Linked DNA regions of Thiohalobacter thiocyanaticus. The protein of the gene in region 2 interacts with the protein of the main gene of each other region in a pairwise test. Links are inferred from orthologs where the notes say so. Each region holds a gene or a part of one and is shown on either strand. Other genes may lie near its edges.

Region 1 (4,046 bases), 650 kb from region 2 along the record:
CACCGGCTTCGCCTTCGGCATGGGCGTGGAGCGCCTGGCCATGCTGCGCTACGGCGTCAATGACCTGCGGCTGTTCTTCGAGAACGATCTGCGGTTTCTGCGGCAGTTCGGGTAATGGCCACGAAATCCACGAAACCCACGAAAATGATTAATGTATCCAGCATTAAATCTGTAGGTCGGGTTAGCGACAGCGTAACCCGACACAACGGTGGGAACCGCGTCGGGTTACGCCCTGCCGGGCTAACCCGACCTACGCAGGATTTCTCGAATCAATGATTACTTTCGTGGATTTCGTGGCCATCCAATCAATCAATTCAAACTGAACGATAAACAATGAAAGTCAGCGAGCAGTGGTTGCGTGAATGGGTGGATCCGCCGGTCGGCACGAAGGAGCTGGCCGAGCAGTTGACCATGGCCGGGCTGGAGGTCGACTCGATCGAGCCGGCCGCCGGCGAGTTCGAGTCGGTGGTGGTGGGCGAGGTGGTCGGGGTCGCGCCGCACCCGGACGCGGACAAGCTGCGCGTGTGCCGGGTCGAGGCCGGGCAGGGCGGTGATCCGCTGCAGATCGTGTGCGGGGCGCCCAACGTGCATCAGGGGATGCGCGCCCCGGTGGCGCTGGTCGGCGGCAGGCTGCCCGGCGGGCTGAAGATCAAGAAGGCCAAACTGCGCGGGGTGGAGTCCTTCGGCATGTTGTGCTCGGCGCGCGAACTGGGCCTGTCCGAGGAGCATGCCGGGCTGATGGCGCTGCCTGCCGACGCTCCGCTCGGGACCGATATTCGCGACTATCTCAAGCTCGACGACCGCATCATCGAGGTCGATCTCACCCCCAACCGCGGCGACTGCCTGGGCATGGCCGGCATCGCCCGCGAGGTGGCGCTGCTCAATGACTGCGAACTGACCCCGCCTGCCATCGCGCCGATCACGACGCAGGTCGAGGACAGCTTCCCGGTGGCAGTGGACGCACCGGCGGCCTGCCCGCGCTATCTGGGCCGGGTGATCCGCGGCATCGATCCGGCGGCGGTCACCCCCCTGTGGCTGCAGGAGCGGCTGCGCCGCGGCGGTATCCGGCCGCTGGGGCCGGTGATCGACGTCACCAACTATGTGCTGCTGGAGCTGGGGCAGCCCATGCACGGCTTCGATCTGGCGCGGCTGCAGGGCGGTATCCGGGTGCGCTTCGCCGAAGCGGGGGAGAAGCTCACCCTGCTGGACGGGCGCGAGGTGGCGCTGGCCGCCGACACCCTGGTGATCGCCGACGCCCGCCAGCCGCTGGCCCTGGCCGGCGTGATGGGCGGGGAAGGCTCCGGGGTGAGCGACAGCACCCGCGACGTGTTTCTGGAATGCGCCTTCTTCGATCCCCTGCATATTGCCGGGCGGGCGCGGGCCTACGGCCTGCAGACCGATTCTTCCTATCGTTTCGAGCGCGGTGTGGATCCCGAACTCCAGCTCCGCGCCCTGGATCGGGCCACGCAGCTGCTGGTCGATATCTGCGGTGGCCGGCCCGGCCCGGTGATCGAGGTCTGCAGCGACGCCCACCTGCCGCGGAGACCGGCCATCCGGCTGCGCAGCGAGCGCATCCGGCGCCTGCTCGGCTTCGAGTTGAAGGCTGGCGAGGTGGCCGGGATTCTGGAAGGGCTGGGCTGCGCCGTGGATGCGGAGCGGGAGGACTGGTCGGTCATCCCGCCCAGCCACCGTTTCGACCTGGCCATCGAGGCCGACCTGATCGAGGAACTGGGCCGGGTTCACGGCTACAACCGGCTGCCCAGCCGGGTGCCTGCCGGACGGCTGCAGATGACGCCGCAGCGCGAGGAGCAGGTGCCGCTCAACCGGCTGCGCCTGAGCCTGATCGAGCGCGGCTACCGCGAGGCCATCACCTACAGCTTTGTCGACGCTGACCTGCAGCGGCGCCTGGAGCCCGGCCGTCAGCCCATCCCCCTGGCCAATCCGATTTCGGCCGATCTGGCGGTGATGCGCAGTTCGCTCTGGCCGGGGCTGCTCGGGGCGCTGGGGCACAACCTGCGGCGCCAGCAGGAGCGGGTGCGATTATTCGAGTCAGGTCTTAACTTTATTTCAGAAGATAATGAAATAAAACAGGAATCATATATTGCAGGCGTCGCCTGTGGCCGGCCATTGCCGGAACAGTGGGGCGTGGCTGACGGGAACCTGGACTTCTTTGACGCCAAGGCCGATCTGGAGGCGCTGCTGCGTCTCGGCGGCCGCTTCGAGGCCTTCACTTTCGAGGCCGCGCAGCATCCGGCGCTGCACCCCGGCCGCTCGGCGCGTGTCCTGTGCGACGGTCGTTCGGTGGGCTGGATCGGCACCCTGCATCCACGACATGCAGAAGAACTCGAACTTCCTGCCGATACCCAGTTGTTCGAACTGGAAATTGCCCCAGTGACGACAGGCCGCAAGGCAGCCTTCGAGCCGATTTCCCGTTACCCGGCCATCCGCCGCGACCTGGCGCTGCTGGTTGACGAGGCGGTGCCGGCGGCTGCGGTGGCCGAGCGGATCCGCCTGGCGGCGGGCGAAACGCTAAAGGAATTGCGTCTGTTTGACGTTTACCAGGGCAAGGGTATAGAAACGGGTCGAAAAAGCATCGCTTTAGGCTTGATTCTACAGGATTCTTCACGCACACTAACCGATCAGGACGTGCAGGCGGTCGTGGACGAAGTGACAACGGCCCTGCAACGGGATCTCGGAGCTAGCTTGAGAGAGTAGAGCGATGGCGTTGACGAAGGCGGATCTGGCAGAACGACTTTTCGAAGAATTGGGTCTGAACAAGCGCGAGGCCAAGGAACTGGTGGAGATGTTTTTCGAGGAGGTGCGGCTCGCCCTCGAGAGCGGCCACCAGGTGAAGCTGTCCGGGTTCGGTAATTTCGACCTGCGTGACAAGAACCAGCGCCCCGGCCGCAACCCCAAGACAGGCGAGGAGATTCCCATTACCGCGCGGCGGGTGGTGACCTTCCGGCCCGGCCAGAAACTCAAGTCGAGGGTGGAGGCGTATGCTGGAAGCGAGCAATAACGACGAACTGCCCCCGATCCCCGGCAAGCGTTATTTCACCATCGGCGAGGTCAGTGACCTGTGCGGTGTGAAGCCGCACGTGCTGCGCTACTGGGAGCAGGAATTCCCCCAGCTCAAGCCGGTCAAGCGCCGCGGCAACCGGCGCTACTACCAGCGCCATGACGTGATCATGATCCGCCAGATCCGCAGCCTGTTGTATGAACAGGGCTTTACCATCGGCGGTGCACGCCAGCGGCTGTCCGGCGACGAAGCCAGGGACGATATCAACCAGAGCCAGCAGATCATCCGCCAGATGCGCATGGAACTCGAGGAACTGCTGCAGATCCTCAAGCGCTGAGGTATTACTGATTCCCGTCATTGCGAGGCGCGTAGCGCCGCGGCAATCTCCAACTGATTGATTCTTCATTACGGGATTGCCACGCTACGCTCGCAATGACGGAAGTGTCAAAGAACGTTCCCTCCGGCGAAGGAAATCGGTATCATGTGCGGCCTGCCCGCTGGGCAGGCCGTTCTTTTACGGGGCGTAGCGCAGTCTGGTAGCGCACCGCAATGGGGTTGCGGTGGTCGGAGGTTCGAATCCTCTCGCCCCGACCAAATCAATGTATTACAGCCTTCGGCTGTCAATTATTCTATGGGGCGTTCGGATTTCCGGCCCTGCGGGCGTTCGGTCCGCTGCGTGCGTCCACTGGACGCACGGTCGTCCCTCACCCTCTCGCCCCGACCAAATCAATGTATTACAGCCTTCGGCTGTTGATTGTTCTTATGGGGCGTTCGGATTTCCGGCCCGGCGGGCGTTCAGCCTGCTGCGTGCGTCCACCGGACGCACGGTCAGGCTTTACCCTCTCGCCCCGACCAAATCAAACTCGCGTAGGATGGGTGGAGCGCAGCGTAACCCATCGATTCGATTTTCCACCGCCAGCGATGGGTTGCGGCGCACGCGCCTTCACCCATCCTACGGTCATGACATTTTTTCTTATGTATTGCGCCTCCGCGCCTTTGCGTCCGCTGCGTTAATCCCGCCTCCCTC
Region 2 (7,831 bases):
GGAACCCAGGCCGGCAGCAATGACGAATACCAGTGGATCATCGACCCGCTGGACGGCACCACCAACTTCCTGCACGGCTTTCCCCAGTTTGCGGTCTCCATTGCCCTGAGCCACAAGGGCCGGCTGGAACAGGGCGTGGTCTACGACCCCCTGCGTCAGGAGCTGTTCACCGCCAGCCGCGGCAGCGGTGCCCAGCTCAACAACCGCCGCCTGCGCGTGGCCCAGCGCAAGGGCCTGGAAGGCGCCCTGCTCGGCACCGGCTTTCCGTTCAAGACCCACGAACATCTGGAGGCCTATCTGGGGATGTTCCGCGACCTGCTGCTGGAGACCTCCGGCATCCGCCGACCGGGCTCGGCCGCGCTGGACCTGGCCTATGTCGCCGCCGGCCGCCTGGACGGTTTCTGGGAACTCAAGCTCAATCCCTGGGACATGGCCGCCGGCGTGCTGCTGATCCAGGAGGCCGGCGGCATCGTCGGCGACTTCACCGGCGGGCACCGGTTCATGCAGAGCGGCAATGTGGTCGCGGGCAACCCCAAGGTCTTCGCCGCCATCGTCAAGAAGCTCCGGCCGCATCTGACCCCTGAAATGGGCTGAGGCCGGGGGCATAAGAGCTTAAGAGCGCCACGGAATACACGGAAAGCACGGACATGATTGAATCAAGGCTGAGCAATCCGTAGGTCGGGTTAGCGCAGCGTAACCCGACAGGTACGGCGCCAGTGTCGGGTTACGCCCTGCGGGCTAACCCGACCTACGGGTTGCCATCATCGAAATATCATTGTTCCGTGCTTTCCGTGTATTCCGTGGCGCTCTTGAAACATTCAAGTTCCGCCCGCTCGGGCCGATCTGAGGGACAAGTCCCGCAGACAATGGAAACCGGCCGCGATGAAAGTCTCCGTCTCCCCCCGCTACCATACCGATCCCCGGAACCTGGAACTGGAACTGACCCTGCGCGACATGTTGGCCGGCATGGAGGAGATCTACACCAGCGAGGCACTGGCTTTCAGCGACTGCGGCATGGAGATCCTGTCCATCGAGCCGCCCGCCGTGGAGGCCCAGGCTGCGACGGCCGAACCGGTAAACGCCCCCTGCATACTGCCCTTCCGCCGCAGCGCCTGAGTCGTCCCCTCAGCAGGGCCATCGCCCTGTCATCGCAATAACCCCATGTTTTATATGCCCGTTTCGCCTGCGGGTTTTTTGTGTTATACAGGTTGCAAGTGGATATCAATTCCCGTGCATGACACGGGATCAGCATATAAATCCACGCAACGCGAGGGGACACGATGAAAAAAACACTGCTGGTGCTGTTCACCCCACCCTTTGCCGCCTGCCGTTACGGCTGTGCCGGCTGCTGCGCCGCACCCATCGGCGTATTCTGGATCGCCGGCATCGTCGGCATTCTCTATGGCCTGATCTGGGGCGGGCCGACCGAGGGCAGCGGCGGCCAGACCGCCCTGCTCGGACTGGGCCTGTGGATACTGGCCTCGGTCTGGGCCGCGTTGACCATCCGCGGTGCCGACGAGGACAAGTGCCAGAATCGCAGCAGCACCCTGTGCAGCAAGATCCTGCCCGGCCTGGACGAACACGACCCCATGGACGAGGTGCGCAAGGCGCGCTGAGCCGGGCATCGTCCCCGGGACGGATTGCAACCGCCCCACCCTTCTGCCAACCTGCGGCCACACCCGGCAGGGATGCCTGCCGCTTGCCTGACCGTCCTGCACGATGAGTGGCTGCTGCGACAACGATTGTTCCCTGGATGCCCGACAGACACGGCAGCGCCGCACGCTGCGGATCGTGCTCGGCATCAATGCGCTGATGTTCCTGGTGATCGCGGGCGCCGCCCTGTATGGCGGCTCATCGGCACTGCTGGCTGACAGCCTGGACAACCTGGGTGACGCGCTGACCTACGGCCTGAGCCTGTATGCCGTCAGCCGCGGGGCGGCAACCAAGGCACGGGTGGCGCTGTTCAAGGGCTGGCTGATCGTGCTGGCGGGCGGCGTGGTGCTGGTCCAGGTTGTCTATCGCATCTTCGTTCCCGGTCTGCCCCTGTTCGAGGTCATGGGCGCCTTCAGCCTGCTGGGGCTGGCAGCCAACTCCCTGTGCCTGTACCTGCTCTGGCGTCACCGTCACGAGGACGTGAACATGAGTTCGGTGTGGGAATGCTCGCGCAACGACATCGTGTCCAACCTGTCGGTGTTCGCCGCCGCCGGCGGGGTCTGGCTCACCGGCACCGGTTGGCCGGACACACTGGTGGCACTCGCGCTGGTGATCTTTCTGCTGCGTTCGGGCTCGGGCGTGATCGCCTCGGCCCGGCGGGAACTGCACGCCGCGGCCTGAATCAGATACTGAAACATAGCCACGGAAAACACGGAAAGCACGGAAAATATAAGAGCAAGTGCGTAAAGCGGCTCCGCCTGGCTTGAGATCCGTCATTCCGGCCTTCGCCGGAATGAAGAAATATCATTAAAGAGGATCAGCCTTAGACAGAATAACGTCCGTGCTTTCCGTGTTTTCCGTGGCTATTTTTGTATAAATTCTATACTCAGGCCAGTCTACGGCTGGTCGTCGACCTGCGCGCCTTCCTTCTTGACCGGCATCAGGTCCTGCTTGCTCACCCCGAGCAGCAGGGCCACGGTACTGGCGACATAGATGGAGGAATAGGTACCGACGAGGATGCCCACCAGCAGCGCGAAGGCGAAGGCATGGATGACCTCGCCGCCCAGCACGAACAGGGCGACCACCACCAGCAGGGTGGTCAGCGAGGTCATCAGGGTGCGCGACAGGGTCTGGTTGATGGAGGTGTTCACCACCCCGGTCGGGCTCTGCTTGCGGATCTTGCGGAAGTTCTCGCGGATGCGGTCGAACACCACGATGGTGTCGTTGAGCGAGTAGCCGATGATGGCCAGCAGTGCGGCCAGCACGGTGAGATCGAACTCCATCTGCGTGACCGAGAACATGCCCAGGGTGATGGTCACGTCATGGATCAGCGCGACCACCGCGCCGACCGAGAAGCGGTACTCGAAGCGCAGGGTGACGTAGACCAGGATGCCGATCAGGGCATAGAGCATGGCCAGCCCCCCCTTCTCGATCAGTTCCTCGCCGACCTGGGCGCCGACGAACTCCACCCGGCGCATCTCCACCCCCGCATTGTGCTGCTGCAGCAGACCCAGCAGCCGGCTGCTCAGCTCGGCCTGGCTCTCCGCGCGCGGGGCCAGCCGGATCAGCACCTCGCGCGAGGAGCCGAAGTACTGCACCTGCGCGGCCTCGAAACCGCCCTCCTGCAGCACGCTGCGGATCGGCTCCAGTTCCTGGGGCTGGGGATAACCGACCTCGACCAGGGTGCCGCCGGTGAAGTCGATCCCGAGACTCAGCCCGCGGGTGGCGAGCGAGCCGATGGCCACCAGGATCAGCAGCAGCGAGAAGGCAAAGGCCAGCTTGCGCTTGCCCATGAAATCGATCTTTGTCTGTCCGCTCAACAGTCGCATGGCAATGCCTTATATGGAGAGTTTCTGCAGCCGGCGGCTGCCGTAGACCAGGTTGACCAGCGCCCGGGTGCCCATGATGGCCGTGAACATTGAGGTCACGATGCCGATGGACAGGGTCACGGCGAAGCCCTTCACCGGTCCGGTGCCGAAGCTGAACAGCACGATGGCCGCGATCAGGGTGGTGATGTTGGCATCGGCGATGGTCGAGAAGGCCTTCTCGTAGCCCGAGTGGATGCTGGACTGCGGGCTGTTGCCGTTGCGGATCTCCTCGCGGATGCGCTCGTAGATGAGCACGTTGGCGTCCACCGCCATGCCCACGGTGAGCACGATGCCGGCGATACCCGGCAGGGTCAGGGTGGCCTGCAGCATGGACAACACGGCCACGATCAGCACCAGGTTGAGCGTCAGGGCCACGTTGGCGACCAGGCCGAATGCCTTGTAGTAGATGGCCATGAAGATCAGCACACAGACAAAGCCGATCAGCACCGACAGCTGCCCCTGCTCGACGTTCTCGCGGCCCATGCTGGGGCCGACGGTGCGTTCCTCGATGATCTCGATGGGGGCGGCCAGCGCGCCGGCGCGCAGCAGCAGGGCCAGGTCGCGTGCCTCGTTGGTACTGTCCAGGCCGGTGATCTGGAAGCGGCGGCTGAGCTGGTCGCGAATGGTGGCGATATTGATCACTTCCTTGATGGTGCGCTTTTCCTTGACCAGTTCGCCGTCGACCTCGCGGGTATCGACCTTGTTCTCGATGAACAGCACCGCCATCGGCCGGCCGATGTTGTCGCGGGTGGCGGCCTGCATCTGGTTGGCGCCGGCGCCGTCCAGATTGATGAACACGGCCGAGCCGCCGGTATCCTGATCGAAGCCCGAGGAGGCGTTGGTGATGCGGTCGCCGGTGACGATCACGCGGCGTTCCAGCAGCACCGGCTGGCCGTCGCGGGTGCGGTAGAGTTCGGTGCCGATCGGCGCACGGCCGGTCTCGGCGGCATCGTAGGGATCGTGCTTCTCGTCCACCAGCCGGAATTCCAGGGTGGCGGTCGCGCCCAGGATCTCCTTGGCCCGGGCGGTGTCCTGCACGCCCGGCAGCTGCACCACGATGCGCCGGTCGCCCTGCTGCTGGATCACCGGCTCGGCCACGCCCAGTTCGTTGACGCGGTTGCGCAGGGTGGTGATGTTCTGCTGCAGGGCGAAATTGCGGATCTCGCGCAGCTGGGCCTCGGGAATGCGAGCCACCACCTGGTGGTCCTCGCCGCTGGTTTCGGCGGTGAAGTCCAGATCGCCGAACTCGTCCTCGAGTTCGCTCAGCGCGGCCTGCTGCTCCCCGGCCGTGCGGAAGCGCGCGACGATCGTATCGTCCTTGCGCCCGATGGTGATGTAGCGGATGGGGTCGTCGAGCCGGCGCAGGAAGCCGCGGAAATCGTCGACATAACGCTGCTCGGCCTGGGCCACGGCCGCCTCCATGTCCACTTCCAACAGGAAGTGGACACCGCCGCGCAGATCCAGCCCCAGGTACATGGGCTTGGCATTGAGCGCGGTCAGCCATTCCGGTTCCGCGCTGGCCAGATTCAACGCTACGACGAAATCACCGCCCAGCGCCACCTGCACCAGATCGGCCGCCTCCAGCTGCTCCTCGGTGCGGCGGAAGCGCACCAGCAGCCGCTCATCGAGCACCTCAACCGATTTGGGCTCGATGCCCTCCTCCCTGAGCGTGGTGCGCACCAGATCGGCAATGCCCGCATCCACCTGCTCGCTGCGGCTTGCGGAAACCTGGATCGCCGGATCCTCGCCATAGAGATTCGGCAGGGCGTAGATCACGCCCACCAGGGCGATGACCAGTATCAGCAGATACTTCCAGAGCGGATAGCGGTTAATCATGGAACAGGGTCATCCTCGGGAACTGCTTGCAGCGCAGTTGTATTATTGAGACTTGTATAAGTGCCTGGAGCCCCTCGTCATCCCGGTGAGTGCCGGGATCCGGAAACCACTGCGGTCCATGGATTCCGGCCAGCGCCGGAATGACAACCTGGGGAAATGATTATCAGGCACTGATCCGGATTTTTCTAAGTTGACAGTTCCGACACGGCACCGGATCAGGCGTCCTTAACAGTGCCCTTGGGCATCAGCGAGGCCACGGCATGACGCTGCACCTTGATCTCGACATTGTCGGCGATCTTCAGGGTGACGAAGTTGTCGCCCACCTCGGTGATCCTGCCCAGCACGCCGCCGTTGGTGACCACCTCGTCGCCCTTGCCCAGGGCCTCGACCATGGCCTTGTGTTCCTTGACCTTCTTCTGCTGCGGACGGATGAGCAGGAACCAGAACACCACGAAGATCAGGATCAGCGGCAGAAAGCTCATCAGGGGATCGGGCTGACCCGCCGGGGCCTCCTGGGCCCAGGCCGGGCTGATGAAGAAATCGAGCAGAGTATCCATCTGTAAATCCCTGTTGCGGTTATGAATCGGCTGCGCCCCCCCAAAGGGGACAAAACCGCGCGCATTATGCCATAGATGGCGCCGCCGGGTCGCGTCTGGCGTAGAAATCGGCCACGTAGGCCGCCAGTTCACCGGCCGCGACGGCCTCCCGCAGGCCACGCATGAGTGTCTGATAATAATACAGATTGTGGATGGTGTTCAGACGACTGCCGAGGATCTCGTTGCACTTGTCCAGGTGATGCAGGTAGGCGCGGCTGTAGTTGCGGCAGGTGTAGCAGCCGCAGTCCGGGTCCAGCGGGCCGGTGTCGCGGCGGCTGGCGCTGTTGCGGATCTTGACCGTGCCGCGGTGGGTGAACAGGTAGCCGTTGCGGGCATTGCGGGTGGGCAGTACGCAGTCGAACATGTCCACCCCGCGCCGCACCGCCTCGACGATATCCTCCGGCCGACCCACCCCCATCAGATACCGCGGCCGGTCGGTCGGCAGGATCGGGGCCAGCGCGTCGAGGATACGGATGCGTTCGGCCTCGGTCTCCCCCACCGACAGGCCGCCGATGGCATAACCGTCGAAGCCGATGCCCTGCAGCCCGGCCAGGGACTGCGCGCGCAGTTCCGGGTACATGCCGCCCTGAACGATGCCGAACAGCGCAGCCGGGTTGTCGCCGTGCGCCGCGCGCGAGCGCTCGGCCCAGCGCAGCGACAGTTCCATGGATTCACGCGCCTGCTTCTCGTCCGCCGGGTAGGGGGTGCATTCGTCGAAGATCATGACGATATCGGCCCCCAGCTCGCGCTGCACCCGCATGGACTCCTCCGGCCCCAGGAACACCTTGCTGCCGTCGACCGGCGACTGGAACTGAACACCCTGCTCGGTGATCTTTCTCATCTCGCCCAGGCTGAACACCTGGAAGCCGCCGGAGTCGGTCAGAATCGGCCCGTTCCAGTGCATGAAATCATGCAGGTCGCCGTGCCGGCGGATGATCTCGGTGCCGGGGCGCAGCATCAGGTGGAAGGTATTGCCGAGAATGATCTCGGCGCCTGTATCGCTGACCTCCTCCGGGGTCATCGCCTTGACCGTGCCGTAGGTGCCCACGGGCATGAAGGCCGGCGTCTCCACCGTGCCGCGGTCGAAGGTCAGCCGGCCGCGGCGGGCCTGGCCGTCGGTTGCGATCAGTTCAAACTGCATCGGATTACCTGATTCGGCTCATGAAAATCTTCGCCACCAAGGACACAGGGGCACGAAGAGAAAATTCCTGATTCATCCGTCATTGCGAGGCACGAAGTGCCGCGGCAATCTCGTTCGGCGTTCCGCGCTACGGAAAGAGATTGCTTCGCTTGCGCTCGCAATGACGGGCGTTGTTCTTCTCTGTGTCCTTCGCAGCTCATCTTTTTGAATGCTCCAGCGCCAGCCCCTCCCGGCTGAGCAGCATCGCATCGCCGTAGCTGAAGAAGCGGTACTCCTGTTCCACCGCATGGCGGTAGGCCTGCATCACGGGCTCATAGCCGGCGAAGGCGCATACCAGCATCAGCAGGGTCGACTCCGGCAGGTGAAAATTGGTCAGCAGCAGATCCACGACCTTGAATTCATAGCCCGGCGTGATGAACAGCCGGGTATCGCCGGCGAAGGGCTGCAGCTGCCCGCTCGCGGCCGCGGCCTCCAGGCTGCGCACCACAGTGGTGCCCACGGCCAGCACCCGGGCGCCGCGCGCATGCGCTGCCCGCACCTGGTCGACCGCCTCCTGCCCGACCTCGACATACTCGGCATGCATGTGGTGGCGACTGAGATCGTCGACCCGCACCGGCTGGAAGGTACCGGCCCCCACATGCAGCGTGACCCGCGCGGTCTCCACCCCGGCCCTGGCCAGGCGCTCCAGCATCGCCGCATCGAAGTGCAGGCCGGCCGTGGGCGCGGCCACCGCGCCG

Evidence for each region. The genes of interacting proteins can lie anywhere in the genome.
Region 1: the proteins of secD (region 2) and pheT interact in binary tests that used the Escherichia coli proteins (3 or more experiments, as listed by UniProt). The link is inferred for Thiohalobacter thiocyanaticus from one-to-one orthologs.

Annotation. Positions count from the first base shown.
Region 1 is NZ_AP018052.1:2,252,988-2,257,033, reverse strand. Bases 1-3,024 are described here. They hold pheT (phenylalanine--tRNA ligase subunit beta), read left to right. Parts: upstream 1-333; coding sequence 334-2,715; downstream 2,716-3,024. Other genes in these bases: CFK21_RS10485 (MerR family transcriptional regulator), read left to right, coding at 3,000-3,024; ihfA (integration host factor subunit alpha), read left to right, coding at 2,720-3,019; pheS (phenylalanine--tRNA ligase subunit alpha), read left to right, coding at 1-115. Also shown: more of CFK21_RS10485, read left to right, coding at 3,025-3,356.
Region 2 is NZ_AP018052.1:1,603,317-1,611,147, reverse strand. What follows is about bases 2,925-5,924. They hold secD (protein translocase subunit SecD), read right to left. Parts: upstream 5,358-5,924; coding sequence 3,492-5,357; downstream 2,925-3,491. Other genes in these bases: yajC (preprotein translocase subunit YajC), read right to left, coding at 5,573-5,914; secF (protein translocase subunit SecF), read right to left, coding at 2,925-3,482. In the rest of the region: suhB (inositol-1-monophosphatase), read left to right, coding at 1-594; CFK21_RS07455 (hypothetical protein), read left to right, coding at 883-1,116; CFK21_RS07450 (hypothetical protein), read left to right, coding at 1,281-1,616; CFK21_RS07445 (cation transporter), read left to right, coding at 1,720-2,334; more of secF, read right to left, coding at 2,550-2,924; tRNA guanosine(34) transglycosylase Tgt, read right to left, coding at 5,979-7,094; tRNA preQ1(34) S-adenosylmethionine ribosyltransferase-isomerase QueA, read right to left, coding at 7,291-7,831. UniProt on the Escherichia coli protein: Part of the Sec protein translocase complex. Interacts with the SecYEG preprotein conducting channel. SecDF uses the proton motive force (PMF) to complete protein translocation after the ATP-dependent function of SecA.